Regions from separate parts of the Photobacterium sp. MCCC 1A19761 genome, predicted to be linked through region 3. Evidence: predicted binding sites of a transcription regulator. Region 3 holds the regulator's gene; each other region holds the start of a gene.
What was found. Region 3 encodes PurR, which represses purine synthesis genes. Its sites were predicted from a motif close to TNANGNAAACGTTTNCNTNA; they were not measured.
Positions count from the first base shown of each region.

Region 1: folD (bifunctional methylenetetrahydrofolate dehydrogenase/methenyltetrahydrofolate cyclohydrolase FolD) is a predicted target of PurR. The motif match lies at 5,148-5,167, and genes of this name have one in related genera.
Region 2: VV869_RS09710 (NCS2 family permease) is a predicted target of PurR. The motif match lies at 3,537-3,556, and genes of this name have one in related genera.

Region 1 covers NZ_JAZGTF010000002.1:501,143-508,502, forward strand. The annotation lists gene VV869_RS04910 (radical SAM protein) at 1-744, opposite strand, end outside; gene VV869_RS04915 (radical SAM protein) at 767-1,939, opposite strand; gene VV869_RS04920 (hypothetical protein) at 1,908-3,050, opposite strand; gene VV869_RS04925 (hypothetical protein) at 3,047-4,312, opposite strand; gene VV869_RS04930 (acyl carrier protein) at 4,302-4,562, opposite strand; tRNA gene VV869_RS04935 (tRNA-Arg) at 4,830-4,906, opposite strand; gene folD (bifunctional methylenetetrahydrofolate dehydrogenase/methenyltetrahydrofolate cyclohydrolase FolD) at 5,231-6,091, shown strand; gene galU (UTP--glucose-1-phosphate uridylyltransferase GalU) at 6,299-7,210, opposite strand; gene rfaH (transcription/translation regulatory transformer protein RfaH) at 7,298-7,360, opposite strand, start outside.
Region 2 covers NZ_JAZGTF010000007.1:110,516-117,875, reverse strand. The annotation lists gene VV869_RS09720 (aminoacyl-histidine dipeptidase) at 1-829, opposite strand, end outside; gene VV869_RS09715 (methyl-accepting chemotaxis protein) at 961-2,595, opposite strand; gene VV869_RS09710 (NCS2 family permease) at 3,601-4,890, shown strand; gene gpt (xanthine phosphoribosyltransferase) at 4,943-5,401, shown strand; gene VV869_RS09700 (hypothetical protein) at 5,469-5,768, opposite strand; gene frsA (esterase FrsA) at 5,982-7,241, shown strand.
Region 3 covers NZ_JAZGTF010000004.1:97,049-104,408, forward strand. The annotation lists gene VV869_RS07045 (heme/hemin ABC transporter substrate-binding protein) at 1-27, shown strand, start outside; gene VV869_RS07050 (FecCD family ABC transporter permease) at 48-1,085, shown strand; gene VV869_RS07055 (heme ABC transporter ATP-binding protein) at 1,082-1,897, shown strand; gene purR (HTH-type transcriptional repressor PurR) at 2,368-3,375, shown strand; cyclic di-GMP riboswitch class I at 3,652-3,757, shown strand; gene VV869_RS07065 (TfoX/Sxy family DNA transformation protein) at 3,885-4,478, shown strand; gene VV869_RS07070 (hypothetical protein) at 4,799-5,191, shown strand; gene VV869_RS07075 (carboxymuconolactone decarboxylase family protein) at 5,341-5,931, shown strand; gene VV869_RS07080 (FAD-dependent oxidoreductase) at 5,944-7,360, shown strand, end outside.

The sequences.
Region 1 (7,360 bases), on a different contig from region 3:
CACCCAGCGGATCTGGGCCTGAATGGCTTCGAAATCCATCATTTCAAACTTGCGCGGATCATCCTGCATCCCGGCGGCACAAGGTGTTTCCTCAACTCCGAACAAACGGCGGAACAGCTGACGATGCTGGTCATGCTCATGCGCCGTCGCATACGTCTGAAATTCAATACTGATGTGATCCACCATGTCCAAATCCAGACAGTTTTCAAAGAATCCTTGAATATAGAGGTGGGTCAGCGGCGTCACGATAAAGGTATAGCCGATCTTCGGCTCTTTCAGCCCCTTGCGCTCGCGCAGCTCAAACAGGGTTGCGACCCCTTCCTGCACGTTGCGATACACATTTTCGCCGCGCTGGGCGTCATTAATCTCCTCCGGACCGTCCAGCGACACCCACAACCGGTTCGGCGGGGTCTCAACCAACATCTCCGCCTTGCGCTTTAAAAAGGTGCCATTGGTCGGCACATCCACCCGGGCACCGCCCTGACGGATCCGGCCGACGACATCCTCAAACCACGGATACATCATGGGCTCACCGCCAAACAGGGCAAAGTAGGGTTTGACCGGTAGGCATTCATCGATGACCCGCAGCACGGCGTCTTTATCCAGCCGGGAGATTTTCCGCCCGTGATAGGCACCGTTTTCTCCCCACTCGTAACACATTTTGCAACGCAGGTTGCAGGCATCCGTGAGCTGGAGGGTGACCCAGACCGGCAGTTTATTTTGTAAGATATTTGTATTCGACATCACGCTTCCTTTCCTGATTGGCTCAGCCGGTGCTGTAAAGTAAGGTGCACTTGGCACAGACGGGCATCAGCCCACAATGCAGCTGTTTGCGAAAAGCCTGGTACGCCGCGCTGTGCCAGACTTCCCGCACCGGCAGCAACTGCAGATTCCCAACCTCCAGCTCGGGAAAAAACTTGCATGAGGTGACGTCCCCGTTGGGCAGGACATCAAGCCGGTTGCGAATCGCACTGCAAAACGTTTTGTTTTCAGCGGGTTTGGTGCTGCCAGCGACAAAATCAGGAACTTCGTGGGGTTCAAGATTGGGATGAAAACGAACCCGGCAATCCCAGGTTTGAGCACTGATACGAGCGATATCATCAAGCAACGCGGGGATGTTGCTGTCGCTTAAATGGTAGGTATAACCGTGCCAGCTGTATTCCTGGGTCCCGGCCGGCCGCGCCTGCTTCCAGGGCAGTTGCTCCCCGACCCACTGATCCATCTGCTCGGCAACCTGAGGCGGGATATACCAGGGAAACACCAGGTACACACTGTCGATGCCCAAATCGGAAAAGTGGCGGACAAACTCAAACAGCTTGCCGACCGTGCTGTCGCTGATCGTCAGACACAGCGACACTTTACCGGCAAACGCCTGCCGTTGGCGCTGTTCCAACAAGGTGCGAATGATACGCTCCACCCGCCGAAACACCCCTTTGCCGCGGATCGCATCATTTTCGGCCTCCAGACCATCCAGGCTAATGAGCAGCGCCAGCCGCTCATCAATCCGGGAGAGTTGCGCCAGGTGCTTTTCAATCAGCAGGCCATTGGTGCAAATGGTGACCCACCTCGGATGCTCGACGAAGCGATCCATCAGAGCTTCCATCTGCTTGTACATCAGCGGCTCACCACCCCAGAGATAGAACGGCGCCTGGGTCGATTCCGTCGCCCGCAGCAGTTTGTCGATGATTGCCAGATCAACTTCCTGCGAGCGGACATCTCGCTCCATTTGGTGGTGATACCCTTCATCATTCCACTCAAAGCAGTGCTGACAGCGCAGGTTACACTGATTATTCATCTTCACCCCGACCTGATGCGGCATCTCAGCCGCCCAATCTGCCCGCTGTCGCAGCCCCCGCTGGGTAGACGAAATCTGCTTCACCCGCGCCTTCAGCCGGGCAAAACTGTGTTCATCCAACTTCTGTTGCGTTTTCGTTTGCATATTTCTCTCCGTAAACAGACCGATTGCCCCGCATCACCAGCAATGCCTGATGACAGCGATAGAGTGGCGCCTCAGCAAAGCCCTGGGCTTTCCAGTCATCAAAGCTCAGTGCAAAACCGCGTGAGATCCAGGCCCGGCCATTGGCCGCTTCATAGTCGCCGAATGGTGACAGCAGCACGAGCGGCGTCGCAGTTGCCATACTGTCGATCAGGCTTGCCCCGCCGGGCTTGGTGATCAACGCCCGACAACGGGATAACAGCTGCTGAAAAGGTGGCTCGTCCGGACACCGTGCGTTTATGGCTCGACTCTGCTCACCAGTCCTTGTTTCCGTCTGGCCGAGCAGCGTCTGCGCAGGATACTGCCCTCCGGCAGCGCAGCCGTGCTGCCAGGGGAGCCAGTCCGGATCGGTCAACAGCTGCCAGTTTTCGGCATCGGCATCGGCATCGGCATCGGCATCGGCAAGCGAGGATTGACCAAGCAGCAAGGTATAGCGCGAGCGAAGCAGGGCGATACATGCGTCGAGATCCCCGATGTCCCAGCCACCACCATGCACCGCGACCCGTGACTCCCGTTGTGCCCAGTCCACCACAGGTGGCGGTGGCACCAGATACTGCTCGTCGCCCTCGGCAAGCAAGTGATGGTGTTGTAGATCACCAATCTCACCGGGCTGCCAGGAGAGAGACGCCGTTACATCCACATGTACCCCATGGTAAACCGGTTGATTTTCACCCGTTGTTCGCGCGCCTTGCGCTGCCTGAAGCTCAGAAATTAATGACAGCCAGAACCCACTAAAGATAAATACTTGCTCCGGCGGACAATGCTGCCACTGCGCCTTGAATGCTTGCCATTTCTCAGCATCAATCGCCTCGCGGATCGATCCCGGACTGTGGCTCAGCCAGCGTTGGGTTAGCAACGCCGTGCGCAAGCTCCGCCGGCATTGCGCCTTGGTCTTTTCCAATCGGACCAGGGCCTGCGGTGTGTAGAGTTGCTCTAAGGCATAAAAGCGAACAGACCGCTGTTGTCGTTGAAACCATTTGGACAGTGCGACGGCAGGGACAAAACTTCCCAGCCCACTGCTGGCAGTTAAAATCGCAATCGTGCCAGATGTCATAACAATCGGGCTCCCTGATCCGCGAGTGCCGCAGCAAGCTGTGCTTGCTGTACATCGCCATCAGCTCCCACTTGCAACAGATAAAGCCGCCCAATCCGTGGCATTTCGCCCGGCAATTGCACGCAGCGGCTGTTCAGCGGAACATACCCATATCGGTGCTCACCGGTGACCAGGCAGCCTCGCCGCGCCAGTCCGTCCAACAGCTGTTGGATATCGAGTGGCTGGCTGTATTTGACACTGACTTGCTGAAACCGCACCTCGCCGCCGACGGCCAGCCGGGCGAACCAATCATGTGCAATGCCGCCCATCGATTCTCGGGCATTGATCTCGACAACCGGTACGATTTCCCCACTCGTCAACAGCATGGAATCCACGCAGACCGGTCCCCAATAGCCATCCTGATAAAGCCGGGCAAGTAATGGTCGCAACAGCTCGGGATACCCGTGCGCACGGATGCGCTGTAACAATCCATCCCCCATCGCTTTCACCCCGGAGAACTTCAGGTTGTCATTGATGATTTCTGATAACCCTAGCAAAGCAATATCGCCATCCCGGCTGATCTGCCATTGGCTGGAAAAATCGATCTCTTTATCCACAAACGGCTCGGCAATGAGCCCCACCTGCCGGCCAGCCTCCACCTGACGTAGCAAGTGCTCCCTGACGCGCTCCCAAATGGCCGGATGACGCACCACCAGGCTACCTTTACCGGAGACACCAAACGGCTCTTTTAAAATCATCGGCAGGGGATGGGCGTTCAGCGCCAGCAGCGACGATCGCGTTGAAACGATCTCTCCCAATTGCGGGATATTCAGCTGACGACAAACCTCGACGGCGTAGCGCTTGTCATTGACTTTCACCACAGCGTCAAAAGATGGCAGATGCGCCGAACTTGCCGTGCACTGATAAGCAGCCGACACACAGGCAAACGGCCGTTGCAAGCCTTGGTGGGGTAACCCGTGGCACAGTGTTTCAGCCGCTTCCCCCCAGTTGGGCATTCCGGCTGCCTGCCAGTCCTCAGGATGCACAAAGGCAGCATGACGCGAGGACACAATACCCAAACTGGCGTGATAGCGGACTAACGCCTGATCCGGCGCAATCACGGTAAAGACCTGCTCCGTGGCGGTGCGGGCAACCAGTACTTCATCCAGGCAATACAGCTGGGGATCAACACGCTCTGCGGCAAATCTCGGTAGCGTCACGAGGGAGGGATCCTGCCATAAGGCTTCGGCCTCAAAGCTGGCCCATCGGATCTCAGTGCTCATCCGCGGCCACTTCGCTCTGCTGCTCGGCAATAAACGTCATCAGCGCTTGCACACTTTGCATAATTGAAAAATCCAACTGGTCAAAATCAAGCCGGAGGTCAAATTCGGCTTCCAGTTGCAGCAGAAAGTCAATGATATCGAGCGAGTCCAGGCCCACATCTTCAATCAGGTGGCTCTCTAAGGTGATGGTCTCTTTCAGGGAAGGATCTTTTTTGATTTCGGCGATCAGGGTGGTGATTTGCTCAAACATGGTCTTCCTTTGCACGCTCAGTAACAGATTGCTCTATTTTTTTCACTGACAAAGAAAGTTGTCTATTGATGAATCAGCCAAATATTCGGTTTTTCGGCTGACTCTTCATGAATATGAAACCCTGGAGATCGTCAGGTAATTAATCCGTGATATCACTCGATTACACTGCAAAACCCTCAGCGAGCGACGAGGAAATCTGCTACGTCTGGCGCGAAGCCCATGCGAAAAAGCCCCGACAAGCAAAGGCTTATCGGGGCTTTAGAAGAATGGCACGCCCTACAGGATTCGAACCTGTGACCACATGCTTAGAAGGCACGTGCTCTATCCAACTGAGCTAAGGGCGCGCGGAGTGTGTAACAAAAGTTACGGGTCGGGATTATACGTTGCCCGTCCCCCACGTCAACGCTTTTTCCTTGAATTTTCCATTCGATGCACTCAAGCGGTTAAAGGAGCAACAATTTGATTCAATTCACGAAATTTAAGCCCTGCTCTCACCAGCAGTTCCAAGCTTTATTTTGTTGAAATGACAGCATGCATCACGCCGGCAGGCCCCGAGTCATATTGGCATCATTCCGGCAAAAACCAAAAGGCAAACGTTTGCGCTAGACCTATTCTCTATTCTCTGCGACAATAACGCCGCTCAGTTATTAACAGCTCAAAGGATAAACATGGCCGCTCAAATTATTGATGGAAAACTGATCTCACAAACTGTTCGTCAAGAAGTTGCTGCACGGGTAAAAGCGAGAACCGAAGCTGGGTTGCGTGCCCCTGGGCTTGCCGTTGTCCTTGTCGGGGATGACCCTGCGTCACAAATTTATGTCGGTAGCAAGCGCAAAGCCTGTGATGAAGTCGGCTTTACCTCGAAATCGTTCGACCTTCCGTCGACCACCAGCGAAACTGAGCTACTGGCGCTGATCGATGAACTCAATGCCGATCAAAGTATTGACGGGATTCTGGTTCAGTTACCGCTCCCGGCCGGGATCGATGCGACCAAGGTTTTAGAGCGAATCGATCCGGAGAAAGACGTGGATGGTTTCCACCCGTACAACGTCGGTCGTCTGTGTCAGCGGATCCCGAAACTTCGTTCTTGCACCCCGAAGGGGGTGATGACCCTGCTGGATCGTTACAATATTCCGGTTCGCGGCAAACATGCGGTAATTGTCGGCGCGTCCAATATTGTTGGGCGACCAATGACGCTGGAACTGCTGCTGGCCGGTGCGACCACCACCACCTGCCACCGTTTTACCCAAAATCTGGAGCAGCATGTTCGCCAGGCCGATATTCTGGTCGTTGCCGTGGGTAAACCGAACTTTATCCCGGGCGACTGGATCAAAGCCGGTGCAACTGTGCTGGATGTCGGCATTAACCGTCTGGATAACGGCAAACTGGTCGGCGATGTCGAATATGACATCGCTCGTGAAAAAGCCCGTCATATCACCCCGGTTCCGGGCGGCGTTGGCCCGATGACGGTTGCTACCCTGATCGAAAACACGATGCTGGCCTGCGAGCAATTCCACAGCGAAGGTTGATGGGTGCTCACCCCATCATTGAACGCTGATCAACGATCAATCACGCACACACAAAAAAAGCGAAAGGTCTCCCTTTCGCTTTTTTAATGTTCTTTGGCCGGCGGATAACTTGTATCAAAAATGCTGAACACAGTGCTGTGATCAGCGCGGTACAAAGTGATGGCATCCCAAGACGAACAATGGGACCACCGCCGCCGCTAAGCCGAGCTATGACAGACTTTTTACGACAGTTTTAAGATACTTGGTAAAATCTTCACCCAGAGTCTCGTGGCGCATGCCGTACTCGACAAAGGCTTGCATATAACCCAACTTGCTGCCGCAATCATGGCTCTTGCCGGACATATGGAACGCATTCACCTGGGTCGATTCCATCAGCATATCAATCGCATCGGTCAGCTGAATTTCATCCCCGGCACCCACTGGCGTTCGCGCCAGCAATTTCCAGATTTCAGCCGGCAGCACGTAACGGCCGACGATCGCCAGGTTTGAAGGCGCCTCTTCTACAGCAGGCTTTTCAACAACCTTGGTCATCGCAGCACTTTCACCCGGGTGCAACTCGCTGCCGTTGACATCCGCAACACCATAACTGGACACTTCAGACATCGGCACCGGTTCAACCATCACCTGGCTGATCCCGGTTTCGGCAAAGGCTTTCACCATGGCTGCCATATTTTCCTGGCGCAGGTCGCTGGCAACATCATCCAGGATCACATCCGGCAACACGACGGCAAACGGCTCATCCCCGATCAGCGGATACGCACACAATACGGCATGGCCGAGACCTTTGGCCTGTCCCTGACGGACATGCATGATGGTGACATCCTTCGGACAAATACTTTGTACTTCTTCCAGCAACTGGCGCTTAACCCGCTTCTCAAGCGTGGCTTCCAGCTCAAATGAGGTATCAAAATGGTTTTCTATCGAGTTCTTCGACGAATGGGTGACCAGCACGATCTCTTTAATACCGGCCGCCACACACTCATTCACCACATACTGAATCAGCGGCTTGTCGACAATCGGCAGCATTTCCTTCGGAATGGCCTTGGTTGCAGGCAGCATCCGGGTACCCAGACCAGCAACTGGGATCACCGCTTTACGGACAGGGGAAGTTGTAGGCATTTTTTATTCCATTAATCAAGATTCGGGCAAACTATATCAAACCACCAAAAAAGTAGCGACCGTTCACCCCGAAGAAAACACACCGTATTATTTTTTCACAATATCTTCATTTTGAACGCTGACTTTCACCGGCTTGCCCAGCAAATTGAT
Region 2 (7,360 bases), on a different contig from region 3:
TCAGCTTGTCGACGTTGGCGGCCGGTAGGGAAGCCAGGGCAAATGCTTCACGCGGAATCGCGTTTCGCAGCGTCCCCCCGTTGAAGTGGTTCAGGCGCAGGCCCAGCTCTTCGGCGTGAGCATACAGGAAGCGGCCCAGTAGCTTGTTGGCGTTGCCGCGACCGGTGTGGATATCACAGCCGGAGTGACCGCCTTTCAGCCCTTTGATCACCAGCTTGACGCCGGCATGATCGTCCGGGGCAGCTTCGCGTGCGATGTTCAGGGTGATGGCACCGTCAACGCCGCCCGCACAGCCCATGTACACTTCGCCTTCCTGCTCAGAGTCGGTGTTAAGCAGGATATCGCCTTCCAGCCAACCGGCTTCCAGGCCAAATGCCCCGGTCATTCCGGCTTCTTCATCAATGGTCAGCAGCACTTCCAGCGGGCCGTGCTCGATATCCTTGGCTGCCAGAACGGCCAGACAAGTCGCCATGCCCATGCCGTTGTCTGCACCCAGGGTTGTGCCCTTGGCAGTGACCCATTCCCCGTCGATGTACGGTTGGATCGGATCACGGGTGAAATCATGCGCCGTGTCTTCATTTTTCTGCGGCACCATATCGATATGGGCTTGCAGCACAACGCCTTTACGGTTTTCCATTCCCGGAGTTGCAGGCTTTTTGATGAAGACGTTCCCGACCGCATCACGACGCACGTCCAGGCCTTCGCTCTCGGCAAAGCGGATGATGTGCTGAGCAAGTTGCTCTTCGTGCTTGGAAGGGTGAGGAATCGAACAGATTTGATCAAAGAATTGCCACACAGGTTGCGGTGACAGTTGACTGATTTCAGACACAGCAGTCTCCCTTATAAACTTTTGGACTGAAGCGATTCACCAGCTGATTATCGGTCAATGAGCCAATAAACTCAGCAGATTAAACTATCGCGGTTGTCACAAGGATACCACTGTGCCCGAAACGGTGACAGCTAAATCTTAAAATGCGACAGATGTCGATTGAGTTTGTGACCGCTCGCAAGCAACTGCTCACTGGCCGACGAAATCTGCTCGCCCTGATGAACTGTCGTCTGGCTGTGCTCGGCCAATTGCAGCAAGTTGTTGTTGATGTTCTCGGCGGCTTCAGTCTGCTGCGTACTGGCGGCCGCGATGTGCTGGTTCAGCTCGCGGATGGTGCGGATCTGCTGGCCGATTGCAGTCAACGCATCTGCGACATCTTCAGAGTGCTTAGCAGTATTGGTCGATTGCTCCCGGGTTTGCTGCAATGCCTGGCTTACTTCCATGGCCCGGGTTTGCAGGCTGTCGATAATGGTCTCGATTTCGTTGGTGCTGCTCTGGGTCCGGGTGGCCAGCGTCCGCACTTCGTCTGCGACGACGGCAAAGCCGCGGCCTTGCTCACCGGCACGGGCCGCTTCAATGGCTGCATTCAAGGCCAGCAGGTTGGTTTGCTCGGCAATTTCCCGGATCACCACCAGGACGGAGCCGATGGTTTGCGAGTCTTTGGCCAAGGCCTGGGCGCTGGCTTCAGTATTGTCGAGGAGCTGGAGCAGGGCGTGCATTTCGGAAGACGAGTTTGATACCACCGCAATACTGCTTTCGCTCTGCTGATGGGCGGCGGTTGCTGCTTCTGCCGCCTGTTGGGCCGAGTCGGAGACTTGCTGGTTATTGGTATGGAGCTGCTGCATCGCGGTCGTCACACTGTCGACCCCGGTATGGGACTCGGTGGCGCTGTGGACGGTCTGGCGAGAGACCGCGTTGAGCTGGGTCGCCGTTGAGCTGATATGCTCGCTGACCGGCGCGACATCCCGGAGCATGTCACAGATCCGATCGGCGAAGGTATTATAGGCACCGGCAAGGCGCCCGAGCTCATCCTTGCCGTCACTCGGCAGGCGCAGGGTGAGGTCGCCATCGCCCTCGGCAATGTCGGTCATCGCCGCCAGGGTTTCTTCACAAGGAGCGGTGATTGAGCGGCCGATCATCCAGGCCATGATAAACATTACCGACAGAAAGCCCAGCAGGATCAGTCCGAGGGTTTTCACCTCAGACATAAACTGGGCTTGGATATCATCGATATACACGCCCGAGCCGACCAGCCAGCCCCAGGGCTCAAAACCTTTCACGTAGGAAATTTTGGCCACCGGTATCTCAGCGCCCGGTTTCTCCCAGTAATAGTCGACAAATCCGGCGCCCTGAGTTTTGACAACCTGGACCATTTCACTAAAGAGGCGGGTGCCGTGCGGATCGGCAAAGCTGCCCAGTGGTTTACCATTGAGGGCTGGTTTAAAAGGGTGCATGACCATTCTGGGCTCGAAGTCGTTAATCCAGAAATAGTCTTTCTCTTCATAGCGGAGCGCAGCAATGGCCTGGGTCGCCTGTGCTTGTGCTTGCTCCCGGCTGAGCAGCCCCTGTTGCTCCTGCTGGTAATAAAAGCGAAACAGACTATGAGCAGACTCAACCAGATGGCGGGTTTTGATCCGTTTTTGCTCCAGCATGTTGGATTGGTAATTGGAAGCAAAGATTATCAGAGGAATGAGCGATAGTACGGTGATGGTGATACCCAGCAAATACAGCCGGCGACTGATCGAGATCATTCTGAGTTTTTGCATTATGCCCATAGCCAGTCCTTTGTCTTGTTGTACTTATTATCTGTCCATCATTGCTTAGATTAGGTTGATGTCCGGCTTTAGATCAACAAGGTCGGGATTACACTTTAGTCGCGAGTGGTGAAAAGTGTGAGCGTCATTGGTTTGTAATAAAATTACACTAATGAGTGATGGTTATCATGAATTTGATAAAACTGTGACGAGGTTAAAGAAAATGGTTGAAAGTTTATTACGTGGTGGTATAGTTGCATCATCTTCTGCTGAAGACCGTATGACACAGTAAATTGCTCTGGGATGAGCCCGAGATATCGCCTCCAAGGAACCGAGATTAAGTCATGCCACGAAGGCAAAGCACTGTAACAGTGTTGTAATTACTTAATATGAATGGTGATAAAAGATGAAAGTATTTGATTCAATTGCAAGTTATTGGAATAACCGCGCTGTGTATACCGGTAATTTCCAGTACCCAAGCTCTTTCGGCTATTAATTTGAATTGCGTCGGTTTATGTCAATAGACCGGCACAACCCCCTGAACAGTGTTGCATTGTTCACCCCCACTCTAAATTGAGAATTCAGGGCTACCCGTTTGGGAGGCTCAAGACATTCTTACGCCACGCCATTTTGGGTGTGGCGTTTTTTTTACCTGCAGTATATCAACCGTCAGATCGGTTGCTTTCGCGTGTATTCGATTACATCGCAGGTTAAGCGCTGTTTTCATCATTAACCCTGTGCATATTAAACGTTTGCGGCATGATTAAAAAAGTCTGATGTTTAAAAGTTGACCTGTATCAATTTTAATTAAGTATTTGATTTTGTTTGTTTTTGTGTTTCTCTTGTTTTTTGGTGCTGTGCTTTTGCCCAGTTGGCGCGACGTGCTACTGATAATTGCGTGATTGGCTGGAAATTACCAATGAAGGGGACTATAATCGCCCCCCAAAAATAGAGCGCGCAAACGTTTTCTATTGCCCATATTAACCAGCACAGATTATCTCCAAGGAACCGAGAGCAATGCTTGAGCAAATTTTCAAACTGAAAGAGCACGGGACCGACGTCCGCACCGAAGTGCTCGCCGGTGTGACAACCTTCCTGACGATGGCTTACATCATTTTTGTGAACCCGACGATGTTGTCGACAACGGGGATGGATCAGGGGGCGGTGTTTGTCGCGACCTGTTTGGCTGCCATGGTCGGCTGTTTTATCATGGGGTTTGTTGCCAACTATCCGGTTGCACAGGCACCGGGCATGGGGCTCAATGCATTCTTTACTTACAGTGTTGTTCTGGGCATGGGGCATACCTGGCAGGTTGCGCTGGCAGCGGTCTTCTTTTCCGGCTTGTGTTTTATTGCGCTGAGCGTGTTCCGGGTTCGTGAATGGATTATTAATGCCATTCCGACCGCCCTGCGGACCGGGATCTCCGCCGGTATCGGCCTGTTTCTGGCGTTTATCGCCCTGCAAAGCTCCGGCATTGTGGTAGACAACCCGGCGACTCTGGTCCATGTGGGCGATCTGACCAGCTTCCCGGCCGTGATGGCCTCGCTGGGTTTCTTCCTGACGATTGGTCTGGTGCATCGCGGCTATAAGGCTGCCGTGCTGATTGCCATTCTGGCGGTGACCGTGCTGGGGATTCTGTTTGGTGATATCCAATATGCCGGTATCGTGTCCATGCCACCGAGCATTGCACCGACCTTCATGCAGATGGACTTTAACGGTGCGCTGGAAGTGGGCCTGGTGTCGGTGGTCTTTGCCTTCCTGTTCGTGGATCTGTTTGATACCGCCGGCACTCTGGTGGGCGTTGCTACCAAGGCGGACCTGATTGATAAAGACGGTAAGCTCCCTCGTCTGAACCGTGCGTTGCTGGCTGACAGTACAGCGACCTCTGTCGGGGCTGTTCTGGGAACCTCAAATACCACCTCGTTTGTTGAAAGTGTATCGGGCGTTGCCGTGGGCGGTCGTACCGGTCTTACTGCGGTGACCGTTGGGGTGATGTTCCTGCTGGCGCTGTTCTTTGCACCACTGGCGGGGATGGTTCCGGCATATGCAACCGCAGGTGCTTTGTTCTATGTTGCGATTTTGATGATGTCCGGTTTGGTCAGTGTAGACTGGCGTGACTTAACAGAAGCAGCACCGGTAGTTGTCGTTTGCCTGCTAATGCCGTTAACATACTCAATTGCTGAAGGTATTGGCCTTGGTTTTATTACATATGCTGCGGTTAAAGTCCTGAGCGGCAAGGGAAGGGATGTCAATATTAGCGTCTGGGCTATCTCAGCTCTGTTTCTTGCTAAAATTATCTTCTTATAACAGTTTTATAAATATCCAGCGGCACAGCCGCTGATTTAGAGGTTCATCGGATATGAGTAACAAGTTCGTCATCACCTGGGACAATATGCAAATGTACACACGTCAGCTGGCTGAGAAGCTGCTTCCGGCTGATCAGTGGAAAGGAATTATTGCAGTGAGCCGCGGTGGTCTGGTTCCTTCTGCGATCCTGGCGCGTGAGCTGGGTATCCGTCATGTCGATACCGTTTGTATTTCCAGCTACGATCATGATCATCAGCGTGAGATGAAAGTGCTGAAGAAAGCGGACGGTGACGGCGAAGGTTTCCTGGTGGTTGACGATCTGGTGGACACCGGCGGTACGGCAGAGATGATCCGTGCGATGTATCCGAAAGCTAAGTTTGTCACCGTGTGTGCCAAGCCAGCGGGTAAGCACCTGGTAGACGATTATGTTGTTGATATCTCACAGGACACTTGGATTGAACAGCCTTGGGATATGGCAGTGACTTTCGTTGATCCGATCGCCAAGAAATAAGCGGCTCACCCGATGAGTCGAGAAAAAGGAGCCTGTGGCTCCTTTTTTGTCTGGGATCGAGAGAAGTTCAGGAAGAACGCCTGGCTCGGATGTCAGCCAGGGACTCGCCGTTGGGTTTATTGCGGTAAAAGTTGTTGTAGTTGATGAGATCAATCTTATCATCGCCGGTGACCTGGCATTGCCGGTCCAGCTTAGTCTGGTAAGAACCGGGGATTTGTTGGCCCGACGCATCAAGACACACCGCTATTCTGGCTTTGACGGCACCGGAGGCCTCTCCTGGGTTGCCTCCCAGAACGCCACCACTGCCGAAGGCCAATACGGCATTTGAAAACATCAGCAGGCTTGCTGCTGCGATTACATTTTTCATACCCACCTCACTGAAATACTGCCTCAGTCGTCTCAGCATAGTTCAGAAAACTTGACTGACGGGTCTTGTTTTTGCTTCCGGCAACACACAGAACCTTTCAGGTCAGTGATATACTATTGAGATCAAAACGATTGTACACAGGCAAGACAAGCGCTTGTGTGGTCAGCCCCAAGTGCCTGATGTACCCAGAGCACCGGATCAGTGGAGCCTATTGTGTCTGAACCATCAAAAACCAATTTATCAGAAAAACTCTTCGCCCCCCGGCAAACCTCCAAAGAAACCTCCAGCTTGGTCCGGTTGGCCCACGTGACGGATAAGCCGATCCATAACCCGATTGACGGGGACAGTGAAGTGGGATGGTATCGGGTGCTGAGACGTCCGCAGTGGGTCTGGCAAGGAATCGATCCAATTGAAATGGAAGCGATTTTCGCCCGGATGGCCCATGCGAATGCGCCGCGGACCCGGGATGACTTGCTCGATACCGTGATTGGGTATAAGCCCGGTAACTGGATTTATGAATGGTGTCAGTCCGGTGCCAAGTACCAGCACAAAGCCCGGTATCTGGTGGAGCAGGGGCAACAGGCATCGGCCGGGGAAGCCCTGCTCAATGCCAGCATGTATTACAGCGTGGCTGCTTATCCCCACATTAAAGGGGATGAACTGGCTGCGCAGGCTGAGGTCCAGGCCAACCAGACCTACCGGGAGGCGATGAAGCATCTGCCGACCAAAATGAAAACCATTGACGTCAAGTATGAAGGGAAAACCTTCCAGGCCTTTATTCACATGCCCCGGATGGATAAGTTGCTGCCGACCGTGGTCGTCACTGGCGGTCTGGATACCCTGCAGACAGACTTGTGGCGTTTATACCACGATTATCTCGGCCCGGCCGGGTTTGCGATGGTCACGCTCGACATGCCGTCGGTGGGTCATAGTGCACGTTGGTCGCTCACGGAAGATACCAGCCGCTTACATCAAGCGCTGCTCCAGCAGATCCGGGATGTGCCTTGGGTTGACCACCATCGGGTCGCCATGCTCGGGCTGCGTTTTGGCGGCAATGCGGCGATTCGGTTGGGCTTTCTTGAGCCAACCCGTTTGAAAACCTGCATCAGCCTTGGGGGGGTGATCCACAACGCGTTGGCAAACCCGACCGTGCTCGATCAGATGCCGCGCATGTATTTGGACATGATTGCCTCGCGGATGGGCAAACGGGGGATCTCGAAAGCCAGCCTGACCTCGCATTTACCGGCCTGGTCGCTGAAGAATCAGGGCCTGTTGGGACGGCGCAAGATTGATATCCCGATGCTGGGCATCAGCCTCAAGCACGATCCGATCTGTCCGGAAACCGATAATCAGCTGATTGCTATTTCCAGCCGTGGCGGGAAAGCGATCACTTTGCCTGAAAAGCCGCTGCATGATGGGTATCACAGAGCCATGCTCACCGTGGTGGACTGGCTGAAGGAAAAGCTGGCTTAAAAGGGTGGTGAAAAATGCAACAGTTGTAAATAAACTGTTGCCATTTTCGATGGTTATAGCTTAAATGGAATACAACAGGATGCGGCGTTGGGCATGACACCCTGATGTTCGGCGATTGC
Region 3 (7,360 bases):
TTAAACACTGTGTTCTACCCACACTAACAGAGCCGAAATTCACCACTATGCAGTTTCAACGCATTCCTGCCGCCATTATTTTCCCGCTGGGCCTGCTGAGTCTGGCCGTGGCGATCACCAGCTCGGTGGTTGTCGGCCCGATGGGGATTAGTTTTAGCGACAGCCTAAAGGCATTACTGCCCTGGCAGGCCGAGCTTCCGGCACATATTCAGATTGTGATCCACCAAATCCGCCTGCCGCGTACGCTGCTGTGTATTGCCGTGGGTGCCATCCTGGCTCTGTGCGGTGCGGTCATGCAAGGCCTGTTCAGGAACCCGCTGGCAGATCCCGGCATCATCGGCGTCTCCGGCGGGGCGAGCCTGGGGGCTGCGCTGGCGATTGTCGTGTTTGCGCCGTTGGCTGCGAGTTATCCCTTGCTGCTAACCCTCGGAACCGTGCCCGTGTTTGCATTTATCGGCGGTGCGGTCAGCACCTATCTGGTTTACCGTCTCGGGACCGATAAAAACGGCACCTCTGTCACCGTGATGCTACTGGCCGGGGTAGCCATTGCGGCGCTTTCCGGTGCTGCGATGGGGCTGATGAACTATCTGGCCGATGATCAAGCGCTGCGGGATCTGTCTTTGTGGAGCATGGGCTCGCTGGCCGGGGCAACTTGGCCGGGGATCATCCTGGCATTTGTCACACTTGGTGTGCTGGTGCTGATGTTTGATCAGGACGCCAATGGTCTCAATGCATTTTTGCTGGGGGAGGCGGAAGCGCGGCATATGGGCGTCAACGTCCAGCGGCTCAAGCGTCGCCTGATCCTGCTCTGTGCCGCGGGTGTTGGCATTTGCGTTTCATTGAGCGGGGTGATCGGTTTCCTTGGGCTCATCATCCCACATCTGGGCCGGATGCTGTGCGGCCCGAACCATAAAATCCTGCTCCCGCTCTCAGCCCTGCTGGGCGCACTGGTGTTGCTGGTGGCCGATATGCTGGCCCGCGTCGTGGCGGCCCCGACGGAACTGCCGGTCGGAATCATTACCGCTATTCTCGGCGCGCCGTTCTTTATCATCATGCTGGTCAAACAACGAGGCAGAATGTCATGAATATCGCCATGAACCCTGTCTCTGCAACAACGCAAACGGCACCAGCGATTGAAGCCCGCTCGCTCAACCTGACCCTGGGCGGCAAAACACTGCTTGATGACTTCAGCCTGAGTCTTGCCAGCGGCGAACTGACCGCTTTGCTTGGTCCGAATGGGGCCGGGAAAAGCAGTCTGCTCAAGGTGCTGAGTGGCGAAGCCGACGGCGGCGGCACGATACATTTTTTCGGTCAGGATCGGGAAACCTATGCCCCGGCGATGCTCGCCAGACACCTTGGGGTCCTGCCGCAACACAGCAACCTGACTTTTGCGTTTACAGCGCGGGAAGTGGTTGAGCTGGGCAGCCTCCCACTGCAACTGACGAAAAAAGACACCCAAGCGCTGGCGACTGAAACCATGAGCCGGGTCGATGTCCTGTCACTTCAGGACCGACTGTACCCCACCCTGTCCGGCGGTGAAAAACAGCGGGTTCACCTGGCCCGGGTGCTGACCCAGCTCAGCCATGCGGGCGAGCAATGTATCCTGATGCTGGATGAACCGACATCCGCCCTGGATCTCGCGCATCAGCACCGGACCTTGCAAGTGGCCCGGGAGCTGGCCCGGTCCGGTGCTGCTGTCATTGTGGTGATCCATGATCTCAATCTGGCCGCCCAATATGCCGATCGGTTAGTGATCATCAATCAAGGCAAAGTACAGGCTGATGGCACGCCATGGCAGGCTTTAACGCCCGAAATCATCCAGCGGGTCTATGGCTGGCCGGTCCACGTCAGCAAACATCCGACCCAAGATTTTCCGGTCGTGATACCCGCAGGATAAGCAAGCCTGTCCAACCGGCATAAACACCGGCACGCTTCTCCCGGTTTCCCCGGGAGAAGCGATGGCCGAGATGAAAAACACCACCAGATATGCATCCAATTTGAGAAAATTTGCAGTGAGTTTGTTGATATCTATCAAGAATTACTACCTTGCGATACAGAAACGTTGCACTGTGCGCTACACTCAGTAGAATGTGATCGCAAGCGATTACACAATGCAACGCCTGAAAGGCGAGAAGAACAAGAAAGCCGCTCGGAAGAGAAGCGGCTTTTTGACGTTTTATACGCAGTATGAAACAGCATGATGATCTCTGTGAACGCAGATCATCATGCCAAACTGAACAAGTATCTGGCCTGACTCCAAGAAGCAAACCAGATACTTATTCAGTTTGGTGCGCGGCTGTTGAATGCTGTTCAGATCAATGAAGAGAAATGGGCCCAGGCCCGCTTTGAATTATTAGAAGAATAAGTATGGCAACGATTAAAGATGTTGCACGTTTGGCAGGTGTTTCAACCACAACAGTGTCTCACGTGATCAATAAAACCCGGTTTGTTGCAGAAGCAACCCAGAAGAAAGTTCTGGCTGCCGTAGACGAGCTCAACTATGCCCCAAGTGCCGTGGCGCGTAGCCTGAAATGTAACACCACCCGAACCATCGGCATGTTGGTGACCAAATCAACCAACCCGTTCTTTGCCGAAGTTGTACATGGGGTTGAAGAATATTGCTATGGCGAAGGCTACACGCTGATCCTGTGTAACACCGAAGGGAACCTGGAAAAGCAACGTGACTATCTGCGCATGCTGGCTGAAAAGCGGGTCGACGGATTACTGGTGATGTGTTCCGATCTGGACGATAAACTGCTGGCCCTGCTCGAGCGCCAGAAAGATCTGCCGATGGTGGTCATGGACTGGGGTCCGGAGAGCCCGCACACCGACAAGATCCAGGACAATGCGGAATTGGGTGGCTATGTCGCGACCAAGTACTTTATTGAACACGGCCACCAGAAAATTGGCTGCCTGACCGGTCACAGTGAAAAACTCACCTGCCGCGAACGCCTCAAAGGCTTCCATAAAGCCATGGCTGAAGCCAATCTGAGCGTCAATCCGGACTGGTTGATTGAAGGTGACTTCGAGTGTGAGTCTGCCGTGGCGGCTGCCAAGCAATTCATTGCCATGGAAGAGCGCCCGACCGCGATTTTTTGCTTTAACGATATCATGGCGATGGCGCTGATCAGTACGTTTGAGCAAGCGGGTCTGCGCGTACCGGATGATGTCTCCATTATCGGTTATGACAATATCGACCTGGCGCCGTACTTCTCACCACCGCTCACCACCATCCACCAGCCGAAACAACGGCTGGGTAAGAAAGCCATTGAAATCCTGATGGCGCGGGTGAAAGACAAACAACATGAGCGCCGGATCTTTGAAATGGCACCTGAGTTGGTGGTTCGAAAATCAGTTAAGAACCTAAACACCTGATTTCATAACCACTTCAATTTTTCCATTCAAAAAAACCGATAGCTTGCTATCGGTTTTTTGTTGCAATTTTGACCTTCCCCTGACAGAAGCTTTACATTCTCAATTTCTCAAAGCGTATAACGTGTTAAATGTGGCCCAATCCCAATCAACCTGTTCAAAATTTAATAAGTTTTAAATTTTCTCTAGCAGGCTTTAGAATCTATTTATGGGAGCGGTATCACACTTTTAAAAATGGGACCAAGTTCAAAAATATCTTCTGAGATATGCTTATTAATGTCACGAACAAGGCAAACCATTCGAAAGGATGGGACGCAAAGCCTCCGGCCTAAGAGTAGCTTAATTATCAATAACTAAGTGGACTTATGGTAGCGGGGTTGCCGATGGATGTAGCAAGAAGTCATGTTCAGAATCCTGACAAATCCCTGACATTGCTTTTCTTCGTATTTTGCTAATCTGAATCCTCGCTCTGTTGTTAGGTGACTCGAGAAATTTTTCACCGAGAAAGAAGCATGGACAAACCAGTACTTAAAGATTCTCTTCGACTGTTTCAATGTTTTGAAAATGTAAAATCACGTTCAATGTTTGGTGGCTTTGGGATTTTCTCAGGCGAAACCATGTTTGCGTTAGTTGTTAACGACAAACTTCACCTGCGTGCCAATGCCGAAAACGAAGAACAATTTAAACAAGCAGGCCTCAGCCCATACGTTTACAAAAAGCGTGGCTTTCCGGTCGTCACCAAACACTTCGCAATTCCTGAGGAGTGGTGGGATGCGCCGGAAAAAATTATCGAACACGCACAGCAGTCTTTTGAAGCCGCTAAACAGGACAAGGAAAAGAAAAGTCAGACCGGCCCGAGTCGGATTAAAGACTTACCTAACCTGCGCTTAGCCAACGAACGAATGCTGAAAAAAGCAGGGATTTGTAGCGTCGACGAACTCTACGAAGCCGGGGCATTGAACGCTTTTAAAGCCCTGCAGGAAACGCATCAGGAAACGGTCAGTCTCGACTTGCTCTGGGCGTTGGAAGGTGCAGTAAGCGGACGTCACTGGTCCGTCATTCCGCCGCAGCGTCGTTCCGAGCTGTTGTCAAAACTCAACAGCTGAATCCTTCCCGATTCATTCTGAAAAAGAGGCGGCTTCCGTCTCTTTTTTTATGCTTGGCTTCCCCATCCCTCAGCCAATCCCTCCCCGCCCAGAACGCGCGCGTTGAAGGCACCACAGAGCGCCGCTCAATGCGGGTCAGAACGGCTTTTCTTGCTGCTCCGTATCATGTCAAATTTGTACCATCAGAAAGACATTTTTCTGTTAAAAAATGACAAAGATTGACACCACTCCCAAAGCTGTTCACAAATTCATCAACAGGGTTTTCATCCCATGCGACCTCAGTAGAATTGGGGCGTCAACGCAGCCGGAAGGAAGGTATCATGTACAGCTCGCAGCCTTTTCCAGGACAATCCAATCAGATGTTCAAAGACAAGTTTTGCAAATGGCCAAAACTGATGCGCCTGTTGGTCCTGCTGAACCTTCTGCCAACCACTGTTATTATCTTTGTTGTTCATCAGCAACTGGCCCCGTTTTCAATGCTCGATGAAGTGCTGGCATTGACTGCTGGGTTCAACGGCCTGCTGCTTTTATGGGGCATTTTGCTCAAAATCCGCGCCAAGAAATACTGGTACCGCAACTATCATATCGGCAAAACCATGGCCCTCGCCTTACTGCCGGTACTGGCCTCCGGTTATCTGTTTGTATCCCAGCCTGTCATTCCGGATATGGCAAAGCAACAAGAGGTCAAATCCGTCTATATTTCGCTCAACTAAACGAATTTAAAGATTTTTTCTCTCAAAACTGAAAGTTTTCCAACCGTTGTTCGGTCTTGTCTCATACCATTCGGTAGAGCTGCATCCTGCGCAACGATTCGTGCTATCTTTGTTGCATATGTGGCCCGCAGGCAACCTAAGAGGCACACGTGCGTATTTCAGCCAAGCAACATTACTCATTTTTGATCAAGCCGCTCCTCTGGCTTCAGAAGCGCCATTACGGCCACCCTCTGAATCCGGCCTTGTTATGGGGACGACGCCCCACCCTGTTTTGGCTGGTTGCCGGATTCTTTGGCTATCTGGACCGCAAATCATCGCCATTAACCCCGGTGATTCGCTCACTGATCTGCGTCCGGGTGTCGCAACTCAACCACTGCGCGTTTTGTGTCGATGCCAACGGCATGAAGCTGGCCGAACGCTGCGACTCCATCGAAAAAATCAAAGCACTGTCACACTGGCAGCAAAGTGATTTATTCAGCGCCGAGGAACAAGCAGTGCTGGGCTATGCCGAAGCCATCACCATCACCGGACAACAGGTCACCGATGCCATGCTGTCGGCACTCACACAATGGTACGACGAGGATGCGCTGGTCGAATTGACGGCCTTGATCGCATTTCAAAATCTCTCGGCCAAATTTAACACCGCTCTGGACGTCCCTGCGCAGGGATTCTGCTCCCTGCCTATCCAGCCGGAGCAGACGGATCAACAGCCAACACGGCAAACGAACAGCCCCAAGTAGGTCATCACCACTATGAACAAGAAAAAGATACTCGTTTTCGGCATTGTTGCCACCCTGATTGGGCTGTGGTTTGCGCTCGATCTCGGCCAGTACTTCACCCTGGAGCAAGCCAAAACGCAGCAACTTGCCCTGCAGGATGCGATTGCCAGTCAGCCGCTCGTTGCCAGCCTGATTTACTTTATGGTTTATATTGGTGTGACGGCACTATCACTGCCCGGCGCAGCCATCATGACCCTGCTGGGCGCCGCGCTGTTCGGCTTCTGGTGGAGCCTGCTGCTGGTCTCATTTGCCAGCTCCATCGGTGCCACCCTGGCTTTTCTGTTCAGCCGCTATATTCTGCGTGACTGGGTTCAGGACAAGTTTGGCCACCGTCTGGCCCCCATCAATGCAGGCATCGAAAAAGATGGCCCGCTGTATCTGTTTACCCTGCGCCTGATCCCGGTGTTCCCGTTCTTTCTGGTCAACCTGCTGATGGGCCTGACGCCGATTTCCACTCGGATGTTCTACCTCATCAGCCAGCTCGGGATGCTGGCCGGCACCATGGTTTATATCAATGCCGGGACCCAGCTCGGTGAAATTGACTCGCTGAGCGGGGTAATTTCACCGCAAGTCCTCTTCTCGCTGGCCCTGCTCGGTATTTTCCCACTCTGTGCCAAAGGACTGATGAACCTGTACAACCGCCGTCGGATCTACACCGGCTGGACCCGCCCGGCTCGGTTCGACCAGAACATGGTGGTGATTGGTGCAGGGGCTGGCGGGTTAGTCAGTGCCTACATTGCTGCTGCCGTCAAAGCGAAAGTGACCCTGATCGAGCGCCATAAAATGGGTGGCGATTGCCTCAATACCGGATGCGTGCCGTCGAAAGCACTGATCCGTGCTGCGCATACCATGGCTGAAATCAACCGTGCCGATGAATTCGGCATCACCACTGACCACCCGACCGTCGATTTTGCCCGGGTGATGGCGCGGGTGCAGCAGGTGATCCGCAAGGTCGAGCCCCATGACTCGGTGGAGCGCTATTCAAAACTGGGGGTCAACTGTATTCAGGGCGATGCCCGGATCCTGTCGCCGTGGGAAGTTGAGGTCAACGGCCAGCGCATCACCACCCGCAATATTGTGATTGCCACCGGGGCCCGCCCGCTCGTGCCGCCGATCCCCGGCTTAGAGAAAGTCAACTACTACACCTCCGATACCATCTGGTCGCTAAAAACCCAACCGAAGCGCTTGCTGGTACTTGGCGGCGGCCCGATCGGCTGTGAATTGGCCCAGAGCTTTGCCCGCCTCGGCAGTCACGTTACGCTGGTCGAAATGGCCGAACAACTGCTGGTGCGTGAAGACGCCGATGCCGCTGCACTGGTGATGCATAGCCTGCAATCCGATGGCGTTGACGTCAAACTCGGCCATCGCGCCATGCGCTTTGAAGCAACGC